DNA from 3 places in the Streptomyces sp. AN091965 genome. Region 3 is predicted to be linked to each of the others. Evidence: riboswitches for the same ligand, from Rfam matches in the RefSeq annotation. Region 3 holds a riboswitch; each other region holds the start of a gene.

Region 1 (7,107 bases), 2.2 Mb from region 3:
GCGCCCGCAACGCCGCGGCCGCGGCGGCGACCGCCGCCCAGGCGGCCCGCGCCGCCGCCCCCGGCCCCCTCGCGGACACCGCCCTCCAGGCCGCCCTCACCGCCTCCGGAGCCTCCGCCGAAGCGGCCGGGGGCCGGAGTCCGGGCCGCGCCGAAGCCCTGACGGCGCGCGCGGAGGCGACGGAGGAGAGCGCTGTGGCAGCGGCACGGGAGGCGGGCTGGACGGGGGCCGCCCCGGCCCGCCCGTAGCCCGGCTCAGGCGTCGTCGTCCTCCAAGTTGCCCTCGGTCTCCAGGTAGATCTGGCGGAGGGCCTCCAAGGTGGTGGGGTCCGGCTTGGACCACATGCCTCGGGATTCGGCCTCCAGGAGGCGTTCGGCTATGCCGTGGAGGGCCCAGGGGTTGGCTTCCTTGAGGAAGTCGCGGTTGGTGGGGTCGAGGACGTAGGTCTCGGTGAGCTTGTCGTACATCCAGTCGGCGACCACGCCGGTGGTGGCGTCGTAGCCGAAGAGGTAGTCGACGGTGGCGGCGAGTTCGAAGGCGCCCTTGTAGCCGTGGCGGCGCATCGCCTCGATCCACTTGGGGTTCACCACGCGGGCGCGGAAGACGCGGGACGTCTCCTCGACCAGGGTGCGGGTGCGGACCGTCTCGGGACGGGTGGAGTCGCCGATGTACGCCTCGGGCGCCTTGCCGCCGCGCAGGGCCTTCACCGTGGCGACCATGCCGCCGTGGTACTGGAAGTAGTCGTCGGAGTCGGCGATGTCGTGCTCGCGGGTGTCGGTGTTCTTGGCCGCGACCGCGATGCGCTTGTACGTCGCTTCCATCTCGGCGCGGGCCGGGCGGCCCTCCAGGCCGCGGCCGTAGGCGTAGCCGCCCCAGACCGTGTAGACCTCGGCGAGGTCCGCGTCGGTGCGCCAGTCGCGCGAGTCGATGAGCTGGAGCAGGCCCGCGCCGTACGTGCCGGGGCGGGAGCCGAAGATGCGGGTGGTGGCCCGGCGCTCGTCGCCGTGCTCGGCGAGGTCCGCCTGGACGTGGGCCCGCACGTGGTTGGCCTCGGCGGGCTCCTCAAGCGACGCCGCGAGGCGCACCGCGTCGTCCAGGAGGCCGATCGTGTGCGGGAAGGCGTCGCGGAAGAACCCGGAGATGCGCAGGGTGACGTCGATGCGGGGGCGGTTCAGCTCGGCGTACGGGATGGCTTCCAGGCCCGTCACGCGGCGGGACGCGTCGTCCCAGACCGGGCGGACGCCGAGCAGGGCCAGGGCCTCGGCCACGTCGTCGCCCGCGGTGCGCATCGCGCTGGTGCCCCACAGGGAGAGGCCGACCGAGGTGGGCCACTCGCCGTTGTCCGCGCGGTAGCGCTCCAGGAGGGAGTCGGCCAGGGCCTGGCCCGTCTCCCAGGCGAGCCGGGACGGCACCGCCTTGGGGTCGACGGAGTAGAAGTTGCGGCCCGTCGGCAGGACGTTGACCAGGCCGCGCAGCGGGGAGCCCGAGGGGCCCGCCGGGACGAAGCCGCCGTTCAGGGCGTGCACGGCGTGGTCCAGTTCGGCCGTGGTCGCCGACAGGCGCGGCACGACCTCGCTGGCCGCGAACTCCAGGATGGCCGTCACCTGGTCGCGGCGGTCGGCGGCGACCGAGGCCGCCACCGCGGGTACGGCAGCCGGGTCCCAGGCCGCCTCCTCCATCGCCACGACGAGGGCGCGGGCCTGCTCCTCCGCCGCGTCGGCCGTGGTGCGCGTGGCGGCCGACTCGTCGAGGCCGAGGGCCTCGCGCAGGCCGGGCAGGGCCGTGGTGCCGCCCCAGATCTGGCGGGCGCGCAGGATCGCGAGGACCAGGTTGACGCGATCCTCACCGGCCGGCGGGGCGCCGAGGACGTGCAGGCCGTCGCGGATCTGGGCGTCCTTGACCTCGCACAGCCAGCCGTCGACGTGCAGCAGGAAGTCGTCGAAGCCGTCGTCGTCGGGGCGGTCCTCAAGACCCAGGTCGTGGTCGAGCTTCGCGGCCTGGATGAGGGTCCAGATCTGGGCGCGGATGGCCGGGAGCTTCGCCGGGTCCATCGAGCTGATCTGCGCGTACTCGTCGAGGAGCTGCTCCAGGCGCGCGATGTCGCCGTAGGAGTCGGCGCGCGCCATCGGCGGGACGAGGTGGTCGATGAGGGTGGCGTGCACGCGGCGCTTGGCCTGGGTGCCCTCGCCCGGGTCGTTGACCAGGAACGGGTAGACGAGCGGGATGTCGCCGAGGGCCGCGTCGGGGGCGCAGGCGGCGGACAGGCCCGCGTTCTTGCCGGGCAGCCACTCCAGGTTGCCGTGCTTGCCGAGGTGGATCATCGCGTCGGCGCCGAAGCCGCCGTCGGCGGCGGCCGCCGCGATCCAGCGGTACGCCGCCAGGTAGTGGTGCGAGGGCGGCAGGTCCGGGTCGTGGTAGATCGCGATGGGGTTCTCGCCGAAGCCACGCGGCGGCTGGATGAGGATCAGCAGGTTCTCGAACCGGAGCGCGGCCAGGACGATGTCGCCGTCCGGGTCGCCGCCCCTGCCCACCCGGCTGCGGTCCAGGAACATCTCGCCGGGCGCCGGGCCCCAGTGCTCCTCGACGGCCGAGCGCAGCTCCTCGGGGAGCGTGGCGTACCAGCGCCGGTAGTCGGCGGCCGGGATGCGGACCGGGTTCTTCGCCAGCTGCTCCTCGGTGAGCCAGTCCTGGTCGTGGCCGCCCGCCTCGATCAGGGCGCGGATCAGCTCGTCCCCGTCGCCGGAGACCAGGCCCGGAATCTCGGCGTCGCCGAAGTCGTAGCCCTCGGCGCGCAGTCGGCGCAGCAGCTCCACGGCGCTCGCGGGCGTGTCCAGACCGACCGCGTTGCCGATCCGGGAGTGCTTCGTCGGGTACGCGGACAGGACGAGGGCGATCCGCTTGTCGGCGGCCGGGATGTGCTTGAGGCGCGCGTGGCGCACGGCGATCCCGGCGACGCGGGCGGCCCGCTCGGGGTCGGCGACGTACGCCGGGAGGCCGTCCGCGTCGATCTCCTTGAAGGAGAACGGCACCGTGATCAGCCGGCCGTCGAACTCCGGCACCGCGATCTGGCTGGCGGCGTCCAGGGGCGAGACGCCCTCGTCGTTCTCCTCCCAGGCGGCGCGCGAGCCGGTCAGGCACAGGGCCTGGAGGATCGGCACGTCGAGCGCGGTGAGCGCGCCCGCGTCCCAGGACTCGTCGTCGCCGCCCGCGGAGGCCTCGGCGGGCTTGGTGCCGCCCGCCGCGAGGACGGTGGTGACGATGGCGTCGGCGGCCCGCAGCGCGTCGATCAGCTCGGGCTCGGGGGCGCGCAGCGAGGCCACGTACAGCGGCAGCGGCCGGGCGCCCGCCGTCTCGACGGCGTCGCACAGGGCGTGCACGAAGGCGGTGTTGCCGCTCATGTGGTGGGCGCGGTAGTAGAGCACGGCGACCGTCGGGCCCTCGCCCGCCGGGGCCGGGCGCTCCAGGGGTCCCCAGGTCGGCGCGGGCGCGGGCGAATCGAAGCCGTGGCCAGTGAGCAGGACGGTGTCGCTGAGGAAGCGGGCGAGCTGCTCCAGGTTGGCGGGGCCGCCGTGCGCGAGGTAGGCGTGCGCCTCCGCGGCGATGCCGACGGGGACCGTGGAGGCGGCCATCAGCTGGGCGTCGGGCGCCTGTTCCCCGCTGAGGACCACGACGGGACGGCCGTCGGCGAGCAGCAGGTCGAGGCCCTCCTGCCAGGCGCGGATGCCGCCGAGGAGGCGTACGACGACGAGGTCGGCGCCGTCGAGCAGGCCGGGCAGGTCGTCCAGCGGGAGGCGGGACGGGTTGGCGAACCGGTAGGTCACCGGGCCCGTGGCCGCGCGGGCGCTGAGGAGGTCGGTGTCGGACGTCGACAGGAGCAGGATGCGGGGCCCGGTCGTGTGCTGCATGCGGCGTCGGCCTTCCTCGGGGTGTCCGCGCCCCGGGTGGTGAGTGGGTCTCTCCTGCCCGGCCGGAGCCGGGCGTGCGGAGAAGGGAGTTCCTGGCTCGCCCGCCCCCTCACGGGGCCGGGCTCACAGTGGCGGGACCGCGCCGGAATCGCACCGGGCTTCCTCCCCTGTCGCCGTCATGGCGATGGTGGATCGGGTGATCCACTGCTGAGCATAGTAAGCGTCGGGCGATTGAGGCAGGGCGCTTCCGCAGTGTGATGGTCGGTATGCTCGCCGCCATGTCCACGGCTCCCCTCCGCCCGTCCCCGCAGGCCACAGCGGCCCCACGGGACCGCGGCGACGCCTGCCCCGGAAGCCTCAGGCTGCACGCGGCGGACGACGGGGCCCTGGCGCGCGTCCGGCTGCCCGGCGGCGTCCTGACCGTGCGCCAGGCCGAGGCGCTCGCCACGGCCGCCCGGGACCTGGGCGACGGCGACCTCCATCTGACCTCGCGCGGCAACGTCCAGCTGCGGGGCCTCGCGGACGGCTGCGGCGCGGCCCTCGCCGCGCTGCTCGGCGCCGCGGGCCTGCTGCCCTCGCCCGGTCACGAGCGGGTGCGCAACGTCGTGGCCTCGCCGCTGTCCGGCCTCGACGGCCGGGGCGCGGGCGACGTGCAGCCCTGGCTCACGGCCCTCGACGCGGCGCTGTGCGCGAGCGAGGCGGCGCGAGGCCTTTCGGGCCGGTTCCTGTTCGCGCTCGACGACGGGCGCGGGGACGTGGCCGGGCTGGACGCGGACGTGACCGTACGGGCGGCCGCGGGCGGCCGGGCCCTGCTCGGTCTCGGTACGCCGCACCCGGTCCTCTCGGTGGCCGCGGCGGACGCGCCCCGTGCGGCCCTCGTGGCGGCGGAAGCGTTTCTGCACCGCGTCCGGGAGAGCGGGACCAAGGCCTGGCGCATCACCGAACTGCCGCTCGCGCCCGGCACGTTGGCGGACGACGTGCGGCGCCGCCTCACCGCCGGGGGCGTCGGCCACGAGCCGTGCACGCCCGGGGGCACCGTCCCCACCGGGGGCGTCGGCCACGACCTGCGCGCACCCGAGGGCACCGCCCCCGCCGGGGGCGTCGGCCACGACCTGCGCGCACCCGAGGGCACCGTCCCCACCGAGGGCGTCGGCCACGACCTGCGCGCACCCGAGGGCACCGCCCCCACCGAGGGCGTCGGCCACGGCCCGCGCTCGCCCCGGGACACCGGGGGCCCGCCCCCCGGAGTCATCGGCTCCGCCCTGTCCGTCCACGTTCCCCTGGGCCGCTTCTCCGGCCTCCAGTGGCGGGAGTTGACGCACGTCGCCGCCGCCGCGGGGCCGGGCGAGCTGCGCCTGACCCCCTGGCGCGGCGCCGTCGTGCCCGCGCCGGGGCTCGGCCCCGCCGCCGCGGAGGCCACGCTCGCCCGGCTCTCCGCCGCCGGTCTCGTCACCGGGCCCGGCTCGCTCTGGCTCCGGGTCGGCGCCTGCGTGGGCCGACCCGGCTGTGCCAAGTCCCGTGCCGACGTACGGGCGGACGCGGCGAGCGCCCTCGCCGCCGCCGGGCGGTCCGGACTGCCGCTGTACTGGTCCGGGTGCGAGCGCCGCTGCGGACACCCGCGCGGCGACCGCGTCGACGTGGTCGCCGCGCCGGGCGGCGGCTACGACCTCTCCGCCGTGCGCGGCGGACGAGAAGCACCCGGCACCTCCATCGCCGACCCCACCCACCTCGCCACCGCCCTGGCGGCGTTTCCCTCCGCATGACGACCGAGAGCAGCGAGAACAAGACCGTGACCACGTACGACTACGAGAAGGACGGCGCGGCCATCTACCGCCAGTCCTTCGCCACCATCCGCGCGGAGGCCGACCTCGCGGCCCTGCCCGCCGACGTCAGCCAGGTCGCGGTCCGGATGATCCACGCCTGCGGCATGGTCGACCTCGTACGGGACCTCGCGCACACGACCGGCGTGGTGGCCCGCGCCCGGGAGGCTCTGCGCGCCGGGGCGCCGATCTTCTGCGACGTCCAGATGGTGGCGAGCGGCGTCACGCGCAAGCGGCTACCCGCCGACAACGACGTGCTGTGCACGCTCTCCGACCCGACCGTGCCCGAGCTCGCGGCGAAGCTGGGCACCACGCGCAGCGCCGCCGCCCTGGAGCTGTGGCGGGACCGTCTTGAGGGCTCGGTGGTGGCCGTCGGCAACGCGCCCACGGCCCTGTTCCGGCTCCTGGAGATGATCGAGGAGGGCGCGCCGCGCCCCGCCGCCGTCATCGGCGTCCCGGTCGGCTTCATCGGCGCCGCCGAGTCCAAGGACGCGCTCGCCGCGCATCCTTCGGGCCTGGAGCACCTGGTGGTGCGCGGCCGTCGCGGGGGCAGCGCCCTCGCCGCCGCCGCGCTCAACGCGATCGCGAGCGAGGAAGAGTGAGCGGCAAGCTGTACGGCGTCGGGCTCGGACCCGGCGACCCCTCCCTGATGACGCTGCGCGCCGTCGAGGTCATCACCGAGGCCGACGTGGTCGCGTACCACAGCGCCCGGCACGGCCGGTCCATCGCGCGCTCGATCGCGGCGAAGCACCTGCGCGCCGACCACGTCGAGGAGCCGCTGGTCTACCCGGTCACCACCGAGACCACCGACCACCCGGGCGGCTACCAGGGCGCCATGGACGAGTTCTACGCCCGGGCCGCGGCCCGGCTCGCCGCGCACCTCGACGCGGGGCGCACGGTCGCGGTCCTCGCCGAGGGCGACCCGCTCTTCTACGGCTCCTACATGCACATGCACAAGCGGCTCGCCGACCGCTACGACACCGAGGTGATCCCCGGCGTCACGTCGGTGTCCGCCGCCGCGGCCCGCCTCGGCACGCCGCTCGCGGAGGGCGAGGAGGTCCTGACCATCCTGCCGGGCACCCTGCCCGAGGAGGAGCTGACCGCCCGGCTCGCCGCGACCGACGCGGCCGTGGTGATGAAGCTGGGCCGCACCTTCCCCAAGGTGCGGCGCGCCCTCGACAGCGCGGAGCGCCTGGAGGGGGCCCGGTACGTGGAGCGGGCCACCATGGCCGGGGAGCGCCTCGCCGACCTGGCGGACGTGACCGAGGAGTCGGTGCCGTACTTCTCGGTGGCGGTCCTGCCGAGCCGGGTGGCGGCGCTGCCGGTGCCGGAGCGGACGGGCCCGGCCACCCCCGCGGAACCGGCGGATCCGGCCCGCGGCG
Region 2 (7,107 bases), 5.8 Mb from region 3:
CGGACTGCAGGGCGGTCGGGCCGAGGATCTCGCGCAGGGCGGCGTGCAGCACGTGGGTGCCCGAGTGGGCCTGGCGCGCGCCGAGGCGCCACTCGGGGTCGACGGCGGCGTGCACGGCGTCGCCGACGGCCACCTCCCCCGCGGTGACGCGGAGCTGATGGACCACCAGGCCGGGCAGCGGCCGCTGCACGTCGAGCACCTCGGCCTCCAGCGAGGCCCCGGTGAGCCGTCCGGCGTCGCTGTCCTGGCCACCGGACTCGGCGTAGAACGGGGTGCGGTCCAGGACGGCGGTGACGATCTCGCCGTCCCGGGCGACCGGGACCGGGCCCGCGGGGCCCAGCAGCGCGAGGACGCGGGAGTCCGTCGCCAGGGTCTCCCAGGCGCGCCAGTCGGTGGGCCCGTGCGCGTCGAGGACGGTACGCAGGGCCGAGGTGTCGGGGGCGGAGCCGGACTTGCGGGCGCGGGCGTCGGCGCGGGCCCGCTCGCGCTGCTCGCGCATGAGCGCGGCGAAGCCGTCGCGGTCGACCTCGACGCCCTGCTCCGCGGCCATCTCCAGGGTGAGGTCGATGGGGAAGCCGTAGGTGTCGTGCAGCAGGAAGGCCTGGGCGCCGGGCAGTTGGCGCCCGCCGTCGGCCTTGACCCGGGTGACCGCGGTGTCCAGGACGGTGGTGCCCTGCTTGAGGGTGGCGCGGAAGGCGTCCTCCTCGCCCTGGGCCTGGTCGGCGATGCGCGCGAAGGAGTCGGCGACCTCGGGGTGGCTCGGCGCCATCCGGTCGCGGGCGACGGCAAGGAGGTCCGCGAGGGCCGGGTCGCCGTACCCGAGCTGGCGCAGGGAGCGCACGGCGCGGCGCAGGATGCGGCGCAGCACGTAGCCCCGGCCCTCGTTGCCGGGCGCGGTGCCGTCGGCGAGCAGCATCAGGGCGGTGCGGACGTGGTCGGCGACGACGCGCAGCCGTACGTCGTCGGTGGCGTCGGCGCCGTAGCGGACCCCGGCGAGCTCGGCGGCACGGTCGAGGACGGGCCGGGTCTCGTCGATCTCGTAGAGGTTGTCCACGCCCTGGAGCAGGGTGGCCATGCGCTCCAGGCCCATGCCGGTGTCGATGTTGCGGCGCGGGAGTTCGCCGAGCAGGGGGTAGCCGGTCTTGCCGGTGCCCTCGCCGCGCTCGTACTGCATGAAGACGAGGTTCCAGAACTCCATGTACCGGTCCTCGTCGACGGCGGGGCCGCCCGCGCGGCCGAGCGCCGGGCCCCGGTCGTAGTACAGCTCCGAGCAGGGCCCGCACGGTCCCGGCACGCCCATGGACCAGAAGTTGTCCTCGTCGCCGCGGGCCACGATCCGCTCGTCGGGCAGGTCCGCGACGCGCCGCCACAGCGCCCGCGACTCGGCGTCGGAGTGGTGCACGGTCACCCAGATCCGCGCCGGGTCGAGTCCGTAGCCGCCGTCGGCGACGGAGCGGGTGCTCAGCTCCCAGGCGAAGCCGATGGCCTCCTCCTTGAAGTAGTCGCCGAAGGAGAAGTTGCCGTTCATCTGGAAGAACGAGCCGTGCCGGGTGGTCTTGCCCACCTCCTCGATGTCGAGGGTGCGCACGCACTTCTGCACGCTGGTGGCGCGCGGCCACGGCGGCGCGGCCTCGCCGGTCAGATACGGCTTGAACGGCACCATGCCCGCGTTGACGAACAGGAGCGTCGGGTCGGGCGTGGGCAGCGGGGCGCTGGGCACCACGGTGTGGCCGCGCTCGGCGAAGAAGTCGAGGAAGCGGGTGCGGATGTCGGCGGTGCGCAAGGCGTGCTCCGGGCGGGGGCTCAGGGGTTACAGGGGCGGTGCGGCGGCGGTGCGCGCCGGGTGGTCGGGGCCGAGGAAGACGGCGACGCCGTGGCCGTCGGGGGCGGGGTGGGTGACCTGCCGCCAGCCGAGCCGCTCGTAGAAGCGGACGGTGGCGTCGGCCCGCACGGACGTGAGCAGCCAGCAGCGGGCGTCGGGCGCGTCGCGCGTGACCGCGGCGAGGAGCGTACGGCCGAGTCCGCGCCCGTGCGCGCCGGGCACGACGGCGAGTTCGTCGACCTCCAGGCCGCCGCACAGCCAGGCGGCGGTGCGCTCGGCGCCGAGCGCGGCGGTGACGCGCGGGTAGGAGCGGGTGCCGGGCAGCGGGGTGCTCGACGTCCAGGCCGTGGCGAAGCCGAGCACCCGCTCGCCGTCGAGGGCGACAGCGCCCGCGAAGCCGGGCCGGGCGGTGTCGGCCGCGAGGCGGGTCAGGTAGACGTCGGCCTCGGCGGGCTCCGTGTGCCAGGGCGGCTCGGCGAACGCGGCGGCGTAGACCGCGCGGATGCCCTCGCGGTGGGCGAGCAGGCCGGGGCCCGTGAGGCGGTGCACGACGGCGGCCATCAGGCGGCCCTCGCGACGCGGGCGGTGGGGTGCAGCGCGGCGTGCTCCAGTGGCGCCGAGGGGTCGATGGACACGTCGAGGGGCGCGGGCTCGGCGCCCGCGCGCACCAGGAGGTCGCCCACGGCGGCGATCATCGCGCCGTTGTCGGTGCACAGGCCCAGCGGCGGGACGCGCAGGGTGATCCCCGCGGCCCGGCAGCGCTCCTCGGCGAGGGCCCGCACCCGGGAGTTGGCGGCGACGCCGCCGACGACCACGAGGGTGCCCACGCCGTGCGCGGTACAGGCGGCGACCGCCTTGCGGGTCAGGACGTCGGCGACGGCCTCCTGGAGCGCGGCGGCCCCGTCGGCGACCGGCAGTTCGCCGCCCCGGTGGCTCTCGGCCCAGCGGGCCGCGGCGGTCTTCAGACCGGAGAACGAGAAGGCGTACGGGTCGTCGCGCGGCCCGGTCAGCGGGCGCGGGAAGGCGACGGCGTCCGGCGAGCCCTCGCGGGCCGCGCGGTCGACGGCCGGACCGCCCGGGTAGGGCAGGCCGAAGACCCGGGCCACCTTGTCGAAGCACTCCCCCGCCGCGTCGTCCAGGGTGTCGCCGAGGTGGGTGATGGGGTCCCGGGCCAGGTCGCGCACGAGCAGCAGCGAGGTGTGGCCGCCGGAGACGATGAGGACCACGCACGGGTCGGGCAGCGGCCCGTGTTCCAGGGTGTCGGCGGCGACGTGCCCGGCCAGGTGGTGCACGCCGTACAGCGGGACGCCGAGCGCGTACGCGAGGCCCTTCGCCCCGGCGAGGCCGACCTGGAGGGCGCCGGAGAGCCCGGGACCGGTCGTCACGGCCACGGCGCCGATGTCGCCGAGCCGCAGCCCCGCCCGGTCGAGGGCGCGGCGGACCACCGGGTTCAGCGCGTGCACGTGGGCGCGGGCGGCGATCTCGGGGACGACGCCGCCGAAGCGGGCGTGCTCGTCCATGCTGGACGCGACGGCGTGCCCGAGCAGCCGCCCGCCCTGCACGAGACCTGCCCCGGTCTCGTCGCACGAAGACTCGATCCCCAGAACGATCCGAGGAGGTGCCATGCGTGTACTCCCGCTTCTTCCACGTGCCGACCGGCCCGGCTACTGCACCTCCATAGTAATTGCAATCAATGTGCAATAAGCCGCGCCCGCTGCCTTCCCCCCTCCCCTGGACAGGGGTTCATCACATACGCTTGCGGCGCGACTGGTTCGTCCTGCCCGCCAGGCAGTGGCGTCGTAAGAGGGAACCCGGTGGGAATCCGGGACTGCCCCGCAGCGGTGAGTGGGAACGACCGCCGTCATACGCACTGGGTCCGGCACGGACCCGGGAAGCGACGGCCAGTAGGTGACCTCCTCGGAGGTCTCGCCCGCGAGTCCGAAGACCTGCCCGTTGCCCGTGCGCGCCCCGGCGTGCGCGGCTCACCGGTGACCTCGTGGGCGGGTCGGCGTACACATCGGGCACAGGCGCGCGGCCATCGACGGCCGCGGCCGGTCGGCCGGTCTGTTCCTCCTTCGCGCTCCCGATCGTCCCGGGACCCACACGACATTGCTCGCGAAGGAGAGTTCTGTGACAGACAAGTCCGCAGCCGCGGCGGCACGGGCCACCGTGTACGGCTACCCCCGTCAGGGCGCAGACCGGGAGTTGAAGAAGGCCGTCGAGGGCTACTGGAAGGGCCGCGTCGGCGCCGAGGGCCTGCGGGAGACGGCGGCCCTGCTGCGCCGCACGAACTGGGAGCAGCTCGCGGACGCCGGTGTCCACGAGGTCCCGACCGGCGACTTCTCGTACTACGACCACGTCCTGGACACCAGCGTGATGGTCGGGGCGATCCCGGCCCGGCACCGCGCCGCCGTCGCGGCGGACCCGCTGGACGGCTACTTCGCGATGGCCCGGGGCACCGCGGAGGTGGCGCCCCTGGAAATGACCAAGTGGTTCGACACCAACTACCACTACCTGGTGCCGGAGCTGGGCCCGGACACGGTCTTCGCGGCGGACGCGACGAAGCAGGTCGCCGAGGTGAGGGAGGCGCTCGCGCTCGGCCTAGCCGCACGCCCCGTGCTCGTCGGCCCGGTCACCTATCTGCTGCTCGCCAAGCCCGCGCCGGACGTCGACCCGGGCTTCGAACCGCTGACCCTCCTGGACCGGCTGCTTCCGGTGTACGCGGAGGTCCTCGCCGACCTGCGGGCGGCGGGCGCCGCCTGGGTGCAGCTGGACGAGCCCGCGCTCGTGCAGGACCGCACGCCCGCCGACCTGAACGCGGCGGCCCGCGCCTACCGCGACCTGGGCGCGCTCGACGACCGCCCGAAGCTGCTCGTCGCCTCCTACTTCGACCGGCTCGGCGAGGCGCTCCCGGTGCTCGCCAAGGCGCCCGTCGACGGACTGGCCGTGGACTTCACGGGGCCCGCCGCCGCCAACCTCGGCGACCTCGCGCGGGCGGGCGGCCTGCCCGGCAAGCGCCTGGTCGCGGGTGTCGTCGACGGGCGCAACATCTGGATCAACAACCTGGAGAAGTCCCTCAGCACCCTCGGCACCCTGCTCGGGCTGGCCGACCGCGTGGACGTCGCCGCCTCCTGCTCCCTGCTGCACGTGCCGCTGGACGCCGCCGTCGAGCGCGACATCGACCCGCAGGTCGCCCGCTGGCTCGCCTTCGCCCGGCAGAAGACGACCGAGCTGGTCACCCTGGCCCGAGGGCTGTCCCAGGGCCCGGACACCATCGCCGCCGAACTCGCCGCGAACCGCGCCGACCTGGCCTCGCGCGCGGGCTCCGCGCTCACCCACGACCCGGCGGTGCGTGCCCGCGCCGCCGCCGCGACCCCCGCCGACGCCCGGCGCGCGCAGCCTTACCCCGAGCGGGCCGCCGCGCAGCGCGCGAGCCTGGGCCTGCCGCTGCTCCCGACGACCACCATCGGCTCGTTCCCGCAGACCACCGAGTTGCGGGCGGCCCGCGCCGACCTGCGCGCGGGCCGGATCGACGCGGCCACGTACGAGGAGCGCATCGAGTCCGAGATCCAGGCGGTGCTCTCCTTCCAGGAGAAGGCGGGCATCGACGTCCTGGTGCACGGCGAGCCCGAGCGCAACGACATGGTCCAGTACTTCGCCGAGCAGCTCACCGGCTATCTGGCGACCCGGCACGGCTGGGTCCAGTCGTACGGCACGCGCTATGTGCGGCCGCCGGTGCTCGCCGGTGACATCTCGCGCCCGGAGCCGATGACGGTGCGCTGGACCTCGTACGCGAACGCGCTCACCGACCGGCCGGTCAAGGGCATGCTGACCGGCCCGGTGACGATGCTCGCGTGGTCGTTCGTCCGCGACGACCAGCCGCTCGGCGACACCGCGCGCCAGGTGGCGCTCGCCCTGCGCGACGAGGTGAACGACCTGGAGGCGGCGGGCACGTCGGTGATCCAGGTCGACGAGCCCGCGCTGCGCGAGACGCTGCCGCTGCGCGCCGCGGACCGGGCCGCGTACCTGGAGTGGGCGACGGAGTCCTTCCGGCTCACCACGAGCGGCGTACGGCCCGAGACGCAGATCCACACCCACATGTGCTACGCGGAGTTCGGCGACGTCCTCCGGGCCATCGACGACCTCGACGCGGACGTCATCAGTCTGGAGGCGGCCCGCTCGCACATGCAGGTCGCGGACGAGCTGGCCGCCGCGGGCTATCCGCGCGAGGTGGGTCCCGGCGTGTACGACATCCACTCGCCGCGGGTGCCGGGCACCGACGAGGCGGCCGCCCTGCTGCGCAAGGGACTTGAGGCCATCCCGGCCGGGCGGCTCTGGGTCAATCCGGACTGCGGCCTGAAGACGCGCGGCTGGCCGGAGACCCGGGCGTCCCTGGAGAACCTGGTCGCCGCCGCGCGGCAGGTCCGAGCGGAGCTGACGGCGCGGGAGTCCTGACGCGGGCCGCCCGGTGGCCGGTGCGCCCCGGCCACCGGGCGGGCGCTCAGCGGGCGCTCGACGTGAGGACCGCGTCCACGAGGCCGCGCGCGAACTCCGGTGCCAGGCCGTCCGGCCGGAACAGGATCCGGAAGAGCAGCGGCGCGACCACGTGGTCCATGACGGCCTCGCGCTCCGGCAGCCCCCGCTCGCCCCGCTCGGCGGCACGGGCCAGGAGCAGGTCGACGTGCTCGGCGGAGTAGTCCGAGCAGCGGCTCGCGTTGCCGCTCTCGGGGTCGCCGAGGAGCGCGTCGCGCAGATAGGCACGGCCCGGCGCCGACGACATCTCCTCCAGGAAGTGCTCGGCCCACGCCGTCAGGTCGGCGCGGAAGCCGCCGTGGTCCGCGGGGTCCGCCTCGGGCCGCAGCCGCTCGACCGCGACGTCCGACAGGAGCTCCTGGAGGTCGCCCCAGCGGCGGTAGACCGTGGACGGCGTGACCCCGGCCCGCGCCGCGACCAGCGGGACGGTCAGGGCCGCGCGGCCCTGCTCCGCCTCCAGCTCGCGCACGGCGGCGTGCACGGACGCCTGCACCCGGGCGCTGCGCCCGCCGGGTCGGGCCATGGGCCTGGGACTCATGCCGTTCACCTTAACGCGAATTCCTAGCTTCTACGGGCGGGGGCCCGGCCCCGGCGGGGCGCTCAGGCCATCGCGGCGACCGGGTCGGGACCGCCCACGACCGGCGCGGTGACCGGCGTCGGGGCGAGTGCCCCCGCGCCCGGCCGCGTCCGTTCGTACGCCTGCCCCGCGCGCAGCAGCGTCCGCTCCCCGCGCGGGCGCCCGATGAGCTGCA
Region 3 (7,107 bases):
TCAAAAAAGGCCGGTCCGCACGGACCGGCCCGTTCGACAGGGTCAGGCGACCGTCTCCTTGAGCACGTCGGCGACGGTGACCCCGGCCAGTTCGGCCTTCATCGCCTCTTCCGCGCGGTCGTACGCGCCGCGCAGGACCGGCGGGATGCCGCGCCCCACGGGGCACTTCCGGTTGGGAGCGGAGGCGTGGAGGGCGAGGAGCGGGTCGGGCTCGACCGCGAGGTAGACGTCCCGGAGCGTGATCGCGCCGGGCTCGCGGGCCAGGCGCCAGCCCGCGCCCTGGCCGCGCTGCGACACCACGAGGCCCGCGTCGCGCAGACCGCCGAGCGTGCGGCGGATGACGACCGGATTGGTGTTGACGCTGGCGGCGATCTCGTCGGACGTCACGATGCCGTCGGGCCGCTTGGGGCAGACCAGGGCCATCCACGTCAGCGCGTGCGTGGCCACGGTCATGCGGCTGTTGGCGCTCACGGGCCCTCCGGTCGCTCGGTTCGCTCGGCTCTGCTGTCGAAACCGATTCTGTTACGACAGGGGCGTGGCTGTCCAGCCCCGTCCGTCCTCGTCGAGGAGTGCCGCGAGCTTCTTGGGGGCCAGGGACCGATAGCTCTCCACGAGGAGTTCGGCGATCTCCGACCAGTCCGCGGCGGCCGCGTCCAGGTGCAGGGCGACCACGTCGGCGCCCCGGCCCAGGCGGAAGAAGGGCGGGCCCGCGTTCGTCAGGGCAGCCAGCTCCTCGCCGTGGGCGCGGAACGTGAGGGTCGTGGTGGGCACGGCGGCGTGGGCGTGGGTGGCGGCGGGGCTCGCGGGGTCTGAGACGTAGACGTGGGCGAAGGTGCGGCCCCGGACGCGCCAGCGGACGCCGGTCCAGGCCCGCTCCTCGTACGCCTCGGGGAGGCGGCCGCAGATCCCGCGCAGGTGCGCGAGCGCGTCGAGGGGGACCTCGGCGTCGGGAGGCGTGGTCATCCGCGTGGTCCTCCGGGGAGTGCGGGCGGCGGGTCCGACGGCCGCAGGAAGGTGACGGTGGGGTGGTCCTGGGGCGCGGTGGGCGGGGTGACCCGGGCCCGCACGCCGTAGACCTCCGCGATGAGGGGCTCGCTGATGACCTCCACCGGCGTGCCGTGCGCATGCGCCCTGCCCTCCTTCAGGACCAGGATCTCGTCGCAGAACATCGCCGCCAGGTTGAGGTCGTGCAGGGCGATCACCGTGGTGACGGGGAGGGCGGCCACCAGGGCGAGGAGGTCCAGCTGGTGGTGGATGTCCAGGTGGTTGGTGGGCTCGTCGAGGAGGAGCTCGCGCGGGGACTGGGCCAGGGCCCGGGCGATGTGGGAGCGCTGGCGTTCGCCGCCGGAGAGGGTGTGCCAGGGCTGGTCGGCGCGGTCGGCCAGGCCCGTGCGGGCCAGGGCCTCGGTGACGGCCCGCTCGTCCTCGGCCGTCGAGGGCACCCAGGCGCGGCGGTGCGGGACCCGGCCCAGGCGGACGACGTCCCGTACCGTCAGGTCGACCTGGGTGTCCGCCTGTTGTTCCACCAGGGCGAGGCGGCGGGCGACCGCGCGGCGGCCCAGGTCGCGCAGCGGCTCGCCGTCGAGGGTGACCGCCCCGGCGGTCGGGGCCAGGACGCCCGCGAGGAGGCGCAGGAGCGTGGACTTCCCGGAGCCGTTGGGGCCCAGGAGACCGACCACCGTGCCCGGGCGCGGAGCGAGGGTGACGCCGTCGACGATGAGGCGCCCGCCCGCGGTCCGGGAGACCCGGTCCGCGCTCAGGCCCGCGCCGCCCGCCGCGGGAAGGTCCGCCGAAAGCTCCGCCGGAGGGCCTGCCGACGGCCCTGCTTGGGACTTCGCCGCGCTCATCCGACCCTCCTCGTGCGGTAGAGGACCGCCACGAACGCGGGGACGCCGATCAGCGACGTGACCACCCCGACCGGCACCTCCTGCGGGTCCAGGAGCGTACGGGCCAGGGTGTCCACCCAGATGAGGAAGACCGCGCCGGTCAGGGCCGTCACCGGCAACAGGCGGGCGTGGCGCGGGCCGACGAGCACGCGGGCCGCGTGCGGCAGGGTCAGGCCGACGAAGCCGATGGCCCCGGCCGCGCTGACCAGGGCGGCCGTGAGCAGGGCCGTGGTGCACAGCAGGAGCAGCCGGACCCGGGTGACGTGCACGCCCAGGGCGGCCGCCGCGTCCTGGCCGAAGGCGAACGCGTCGAGGGTGTGGGCCTGGGACAGACAGATCACCAGGGCCACGGCGAGGACCGCCGCGCACACCACCACGTCCGTCCAGTCCGCCCCGCTCAACGAGCCGAGCAGCCAGAACAGGACGCCGCGCGTCGTCTCCGCGTCGGCGGCCGTCAGGATGACGAAGGAGGTGAGGGAGGAGAAGAGCTGCATGGCCGCGACCCCGGACAGGACCACGCGGTCCGTCGTGGCACCCAGCGCCTGGCTCAGGAGCAGCACGAAGCCGAACGCGCACAGGGCTCCGGCGAACGCCCCGCCGGAGACCGACACCGCTCCCCCGCCGACCCCGAGGACCACCACCGCCACCGCGCCCGTGGACGCCCCTGAGGACACGCCGAGGACGAAGGGGTCGGCGAGCGGATTGCGCAGGAGCGACTGGAGGACCGCGCCGCACACGGCGAGGCCCGCCCCGCAGACGCCCGCGAGCAGGGTGCGCGGCATGCGCAGGTTCCATACGATGCCGTCGCGCAGCGGGGTGAGCTCGGCCTCGCCCCAGCCGAGGTGGGCGGCCACCGCCGCCCAGACGTCCGGTACGGAGATGTCGGCCGGGCCGATGGTGACGGCGACGGCCACCGACAGCGGCAGGGCCACCAGGCCCGCCGCCCACAGCAGCGCCGCGCGCCCGGCGCCGTGCCGTCCGCGCCGGGAGCCGCGCGTCCGCTCGCGCACGGCGGTGCTCACCGCGCCAGGCCGAACGCGCGCAGCCCCGCCGCGACTTGTTCGATGCCGTCGACCGTGCGGATCGTCGGGTTGAGGGCCTGGCCGCTGAGCAGCACGTACCGCTTCTTCTTCACGGCCGTGAGGTTCTTGGTGACGGGGTTGGACTCCAGGAACCTGATCTTCTGGCGGGCGCTCTCGGCCGACTGGGCCTTGCGGGTGAGGTCGCCGATGACGAGGACGTCCGGGTCGCGGTCGGCCACGGTCTCCCAGTTGATCTGGGGCCACTCGGCGCGCGTGTCGGCGAAGACGTTGCGGACGCCGAGGGCGCGCGTGATGACGCCGGGCGCGCCGCAGCAGCCCGCGATGTAGGGCGCCTTGGAGTCGGAGAACCAGTACAGGACGGACGCGTCGGACGACTTGAGCGTCCGCTTCGCCCGGGTGACGCGGGACTTGAGGTCGGCGACGAGGCGCTCGCCGCGCGCCTGGACGTGGAAGACCCGGGCCAGGTCGCGGATCTCGCCGTAGACGGTGTCCATGGTGAGCGTCTTGGTGCGGGTGCCGTCGCCGTCGCCGCCGTTGTCCTTGCCCGCGCAGTCGGTGGGCGAGACGTAGACGGGGACGCCGAGCTCGGTGAACTTGGCGCGGTCGGCGACGCCGCCCTTGCCGACGGTGTAGAGGAACGACGCGCTGACGAAGTCCGGCTCCTTGGAGAGGACCTTCTCCAGGGACGGGTAGCGGTCGGCGAGGCGTTCGACCTTCGCGTTCTGCTTCTTCAGGCCGGGCAGGACCGGGTCGGTCCAGGTGCCGGTGCCCGCCATGCGGTCGGCGAGGCCGAGGGAGAGCAGGATCTCCGTGGAACCCTGGTCGAGGGAGACCGCCCGCTCGGGCGGCGAGGTGACCTCGGCCTTCTCGCCGCAGGAGGTGACGGTCACCGGGTAGCCGGGGGCCTTGGCGCCCGCGTCCCTCCGCTCGGCCGAGCCGCCGCAGGCGGTGAGCAGGAGCAGGCCGCCCGCCGCGAGCAGGGCGGTCAGGCGCGGCCCGGGGGCGGTGCGGGCACCGGGGGCGGCACTGCGGGGGCGGGCGGCCGCGCGGCGTGCGCGAGGGACGAGAGGAGGCACAGGTCTTCCCGGGTCTCATGGCTCATGCGCGGAGCCTGGTCTGCGAAACCCCGCCGCCCGGCGCGCGGTCGGCGGTGCCAGCAGGTCTTCGGACTCGGGTTCGTCCGGGCGGGGCCGCCTTCCCGGATGTCCGTGACATCCAGTGGCCGCTGGTCCCGCCCGTCCCCCTCACCGCTGCGCGTCAGTTCCGGATTCCCACCGGATTCCCTGGCCCGGGTGCGGGCGCGACTGGCGTGCGCAAGCTATCACCCCGCCGCGGGCCGGGAGGACGTCACCCCTGCTCGGGGTGCGGCTCGCCGCGGTAGGTGCCGAAGGACCACTTGTTGCCCTCCGGGTCCGCGACGGCGAACTCGCGGCTGCCGTACGGCTGGTCCTCGATCTCGCGGACGACCTCTACGCCCGCCTCCTTGAGGCGGCTGTAGAGGGCGTCGACGTGGTCCGTGACGACGTACGCGCCGAACGTCCCCGGCTGCAGGCACCACTCGGCCGACCGCGGGTCGTACGAGCCGAGCATGACGCCGCCGCCCTCGGGCCAGTCGAGCTGGGCGTGGGCGACGCGGCCGCCGTCCTCGTACACGGCGGTGCGCAGGAAGCCGACGGTGGTGACGAGGAAGTCGATGAGGGCGGGGGCGTCGTGGGCCTGGAAGGTGGGCCAGACGTCCGGGGTGCGCGGGTTCGGGGAGGTGTGGCTGCTCTGTACCGCTTCGCTGGTGTTCATGTCCCTCAGTCTTCGCCGTCGCGGTGTCCCCCGGCTTGGATATTCCGGCACTCCTCGGCCAGCCAGGCGCTCGGGCTCGCGCCCGTGTACTGGCGGAAGTCGCGCACCAGGTGGGAGTGGTCGTAGTAGCCGCAGTCGGCGGCGACGCGGGCGAGGTCGGCGGGCGCGCCCGCGACGACCGCGCGCACGACCCGCGCCTTCGCGTGCTGGAAGCGCATCAGGCGGGCGGCCTGCTTGGGCGTCACGCCGGTCTCGGCGCGGAACAGGGCCGTCAGGCGGCGCTCGCTGAGCGCGACGTGCGCGGCCAGGCCCCGCAGGGTGCCCGCGCCCCGGTGCCGGGCGAGCCACGCCCAGGCCTCGGCGACCTCGGGGCGGACCGGGGCGAGGCGCTCGGCGTCGGCGGCGCGGCGCGCCAAGTAGGCGTTGAGGCAGGCGAACCGCTCGTCCCAGCCGTCGGCCTCGCACAGCCGCTCGCGGACGCCGGCGGCGATCCGGCCGAGGACGTCCGTGCCGTCGGTGACGAGCCGTCCGGTCAGCTCGGCGGCCGGGAGGCCGAGGAGCGAGCGGGCCGCGAGCGGGTGCACGGCGAGCTGGATGCCCGCCTGGTGCTCGGGCTGCACGACGTACGCCGGGCTCTGGTGCAGGCCGCCCACGACGATGTCGGTGCGCTCGGCGTCGGGCCCGGTGGCCTGTTCCGCGGTGGAGCCGGTGACGACGGGCCCGTCGAACGAGAAGATCAGCGTCAGATACGGCGACGGCAGGCCGCGGTGCAGACCCGGCGTCTCGCCGCTCGTGCGGTAGCCCACGGCGGACACGACCTTGCCGCCCTGCTCCGGCGGGAGCGGGGCGCGGACGAACTCGCGGCGGGCGGTGTCCATGCGTCCATTGTGACCGCGCGAGGAGCCGGGCGCGGCCGCGCGCGTGCCCCCGCCACTACCCGCTCCGCCGCGTCCCATGCCCGCCACGCACCGTGACATCGATCATGGGAATCGGCTCCGCGCGCTCGTAGCATGTCCCGCCGCTCCGCACGGGGCGGCGCACCACCTGGCGAGGACCCGAGGAACGGACACCATGGCTGTACGAGCACGAAGCAGGAGCAAGCGGGCGGCCCTCGGACTCGCGGGGGCGCTCGCGGCGGCGGTGTTCGCGGGCGGCGCGCTGTGGCCGGGCGCGGGCACGGCCGACGCGCGCCCGTCCGACGCGCCCGTCCGGCTCGCGCACTGGCCGAAGCCGGTGGCCGCCGAGCTCGGCGAGGTCATCGCCAAGAACGCCCACAAGGGCGCGTACGCCGTCTTCGACGCGGACAACACGACGTACCGCAACGACCTGGAGGAGGCGCTGCTTCCGTTCCTGGAGATGAAGGGCGTCCTGACCCGGAAGTCGATGGACCCGTCCCTGAAGGTCATCCCGTTCAAGGACACGGCCACGCACAAGGAGAGCCTCTACAGCTACTACAACCGCCTCTGCGAGGTCGACGACCAGGTCTGCTACCCCTGGGCCGCGCAGATCTTCTCCGGCTTCACGCTGAAGAAGCTCAAGGGGTACGTCGACGAACTGCTCGCGTACGACAGGCCGATCCCGGCGACGTACTACGAGAACGGCGAGGTGACGCGGACCGAGGTCCGGCGCCCCGAGTTCTCCCCCGGCATGCGGGAGCTGTACGGGGCGCTGCGCGCGCACGGGATCGAGGTGTACGTCGTGAGCGCCGCGAGCGAGGACCTGGTGCGGATGGTGCTCGCCGACCCCCGGTACGGGTACGGGGTGAAGCCGCGCAACGTCATCGGCGTCGGCCTCCAGCTCAAGGACCCGAGGACCGGCCGCGTCACCAGCTCCCGCAAGGAGATCGCCGAGGGCCGCTTCGGGCCGAAGGACCGGGCGCGGCTCGCCCGCTACGAGCTGACGCCTCGGCTGTGGGCGCCGCTGACCTGGTACCAGGGCAAGCCCGCGGCGATCTCCACGTACATCGACGAGTGGAAGAAGCCCGTCCTCGTGGCCGGGGACACGCCGTCGAGCGACGGGCCGATGCTCTTCCACTCGGCGGACGTGCGGCACGGGGGCGTCCGCGTGTGGGTCAACCGCAAGGACAGCTACATGAAGCAGCTGGACGCGATGAAGCGGAAGAACGCGGCGCGGCAACGGGAGTTGGGGCTGCCCTTGACCGCGGACAAGCGGTGGCTGACGGTGACGCCGGAGCAGATTGGCTGAGCGTTGGGGTGCATGTGCCGCTTCGTCCGTGGCTGGTCGCGCAGTTCCCCGCGCCCCTTCGGGCGCTCACCTCAGGCGGGGCGCTCACCTCAGGCGGTTGAACGTTGCCTCGATCGTCCCGCGGTCCGCGCCGGCCGCGAGGAGGGCGTGGAGCAGCAGGCGGGCCTTGGGCGCGTCGA

The links. Region 3 has a riboswitch for cobalamin ahead of MQV74_RS13090 (ABC transporter substrate-binding protein). Riboswitches for the same ligand answer to the same signal wherever they lie in the genome.
Region 1: linked by a shared signal. The riboswitch ahead of cobN (cobaltochelatase subunit CobN) and the one ahead of MQV74_RS13090 (ABC transporter substrate-binding protein) in region 3 are both predicted to bind cobalamin.
Region 2: linked by a shared signal. The riboswitch ahead of metE (5-methyltetrahydropteroyltriglutamate--homocysteine S-methyltransferase) and the one ahead of MQV74_RS13090 (ABC transporter substrate-binding protein) in region 3 are both predicted to bind cobalamin.

Annotation. Positions count from the first base shown of each region.
Region 1 is NZ_JALDMY010000001.1:5,321,194-5,328,300, reverse strand. Features, by position in the region: gene MQV74_RS22595 (hypothetical protein) at 1-248, shown strand, start outside; gene cobN (cobaltochelatase subunit CobN) at 255-3,905, opposite strand; cobalamin riboswitch at 3,972-4,126, opposite strand; gene cobG (precorrin-3B synthase) at 4,172-5,668, shown strand; gene MQV74_RS22580 (precorrin-8X methylmutase) at 5,665-6,327, shown strand; gene MQV74_RS22575 (precorrin-2 C(20)-methyltransferase) at 6,324-7,107, shown strand, end outside.
Region 2 is NZ_JALDMY010000001.1:8,930,996-8,938,102, reverse strand. Features, by position in the region: gene alaS (alanine--tRNA ligase) at 1-1,783, opposite strand, end outside; gene MQV74_RS36685 (GNAT family N-acetyltransferase) at 1,811-2,383, opposite strand; gene tsaD (tRNA (adenosine(37)-N6)-threonylcarbamoyltransferase complex transferase subunit TsaD) at 2,383-3,447, opposite strand; cobalamin riboswitch at 3,574-3,790, shown strand; gene metE (5-methyltetrahydropteroyltriglutamate--homocysteine S-methyltransferase) at 3,953-6,277, shown strand; gene MQV74_RS36670 (TetR/AcrR family transcriptional regulator) at 6,324-6,893, opposite strand; gene MQV74_RS36665 (amidase) at 6,956-7,107, opposite strand, start outside.
Region 3 is NZ_JALDMY010000001.1:3,120,727-3,127,833, forward strand. Features, by position in the region: gene MQV74_RS13070 (Rrf2 family transcriptional regulator) at 43-471, opposite strand; gene MQV74_RS13075 (MmcQ/YjbR family DNA-binding protein) at 523-963, opposite strand; gene MQV74_RS13080 (ABC transporter ATP-binding protein) at 960-1,847, opposite strand; gene MQV74_RS13085 (FecCD family ABC transporter permease) at 1,844-2,908, opposite strand; gene MQV74_RS13090 (ABC transporter substrate-binding protein) at 2,905-3,918, opposite strand; cobalamin riboswitch at 4,068-4,253, opposite strand; gene MQV74_RS13095 (VOC family protein) at 4,277-4,723, opposite strand; gene MQV74_RS13100 (AraC family transcriptional regulator) at 4,729-5,601, opposite strand; gene MQV74_RS13105 (haloacid dehalogenase-like hydrolase) at 5,795-6,928, shown strand; gene MQV74_RS13110 (asparaginase) at 7,013-7,107, opposite strand, start outside.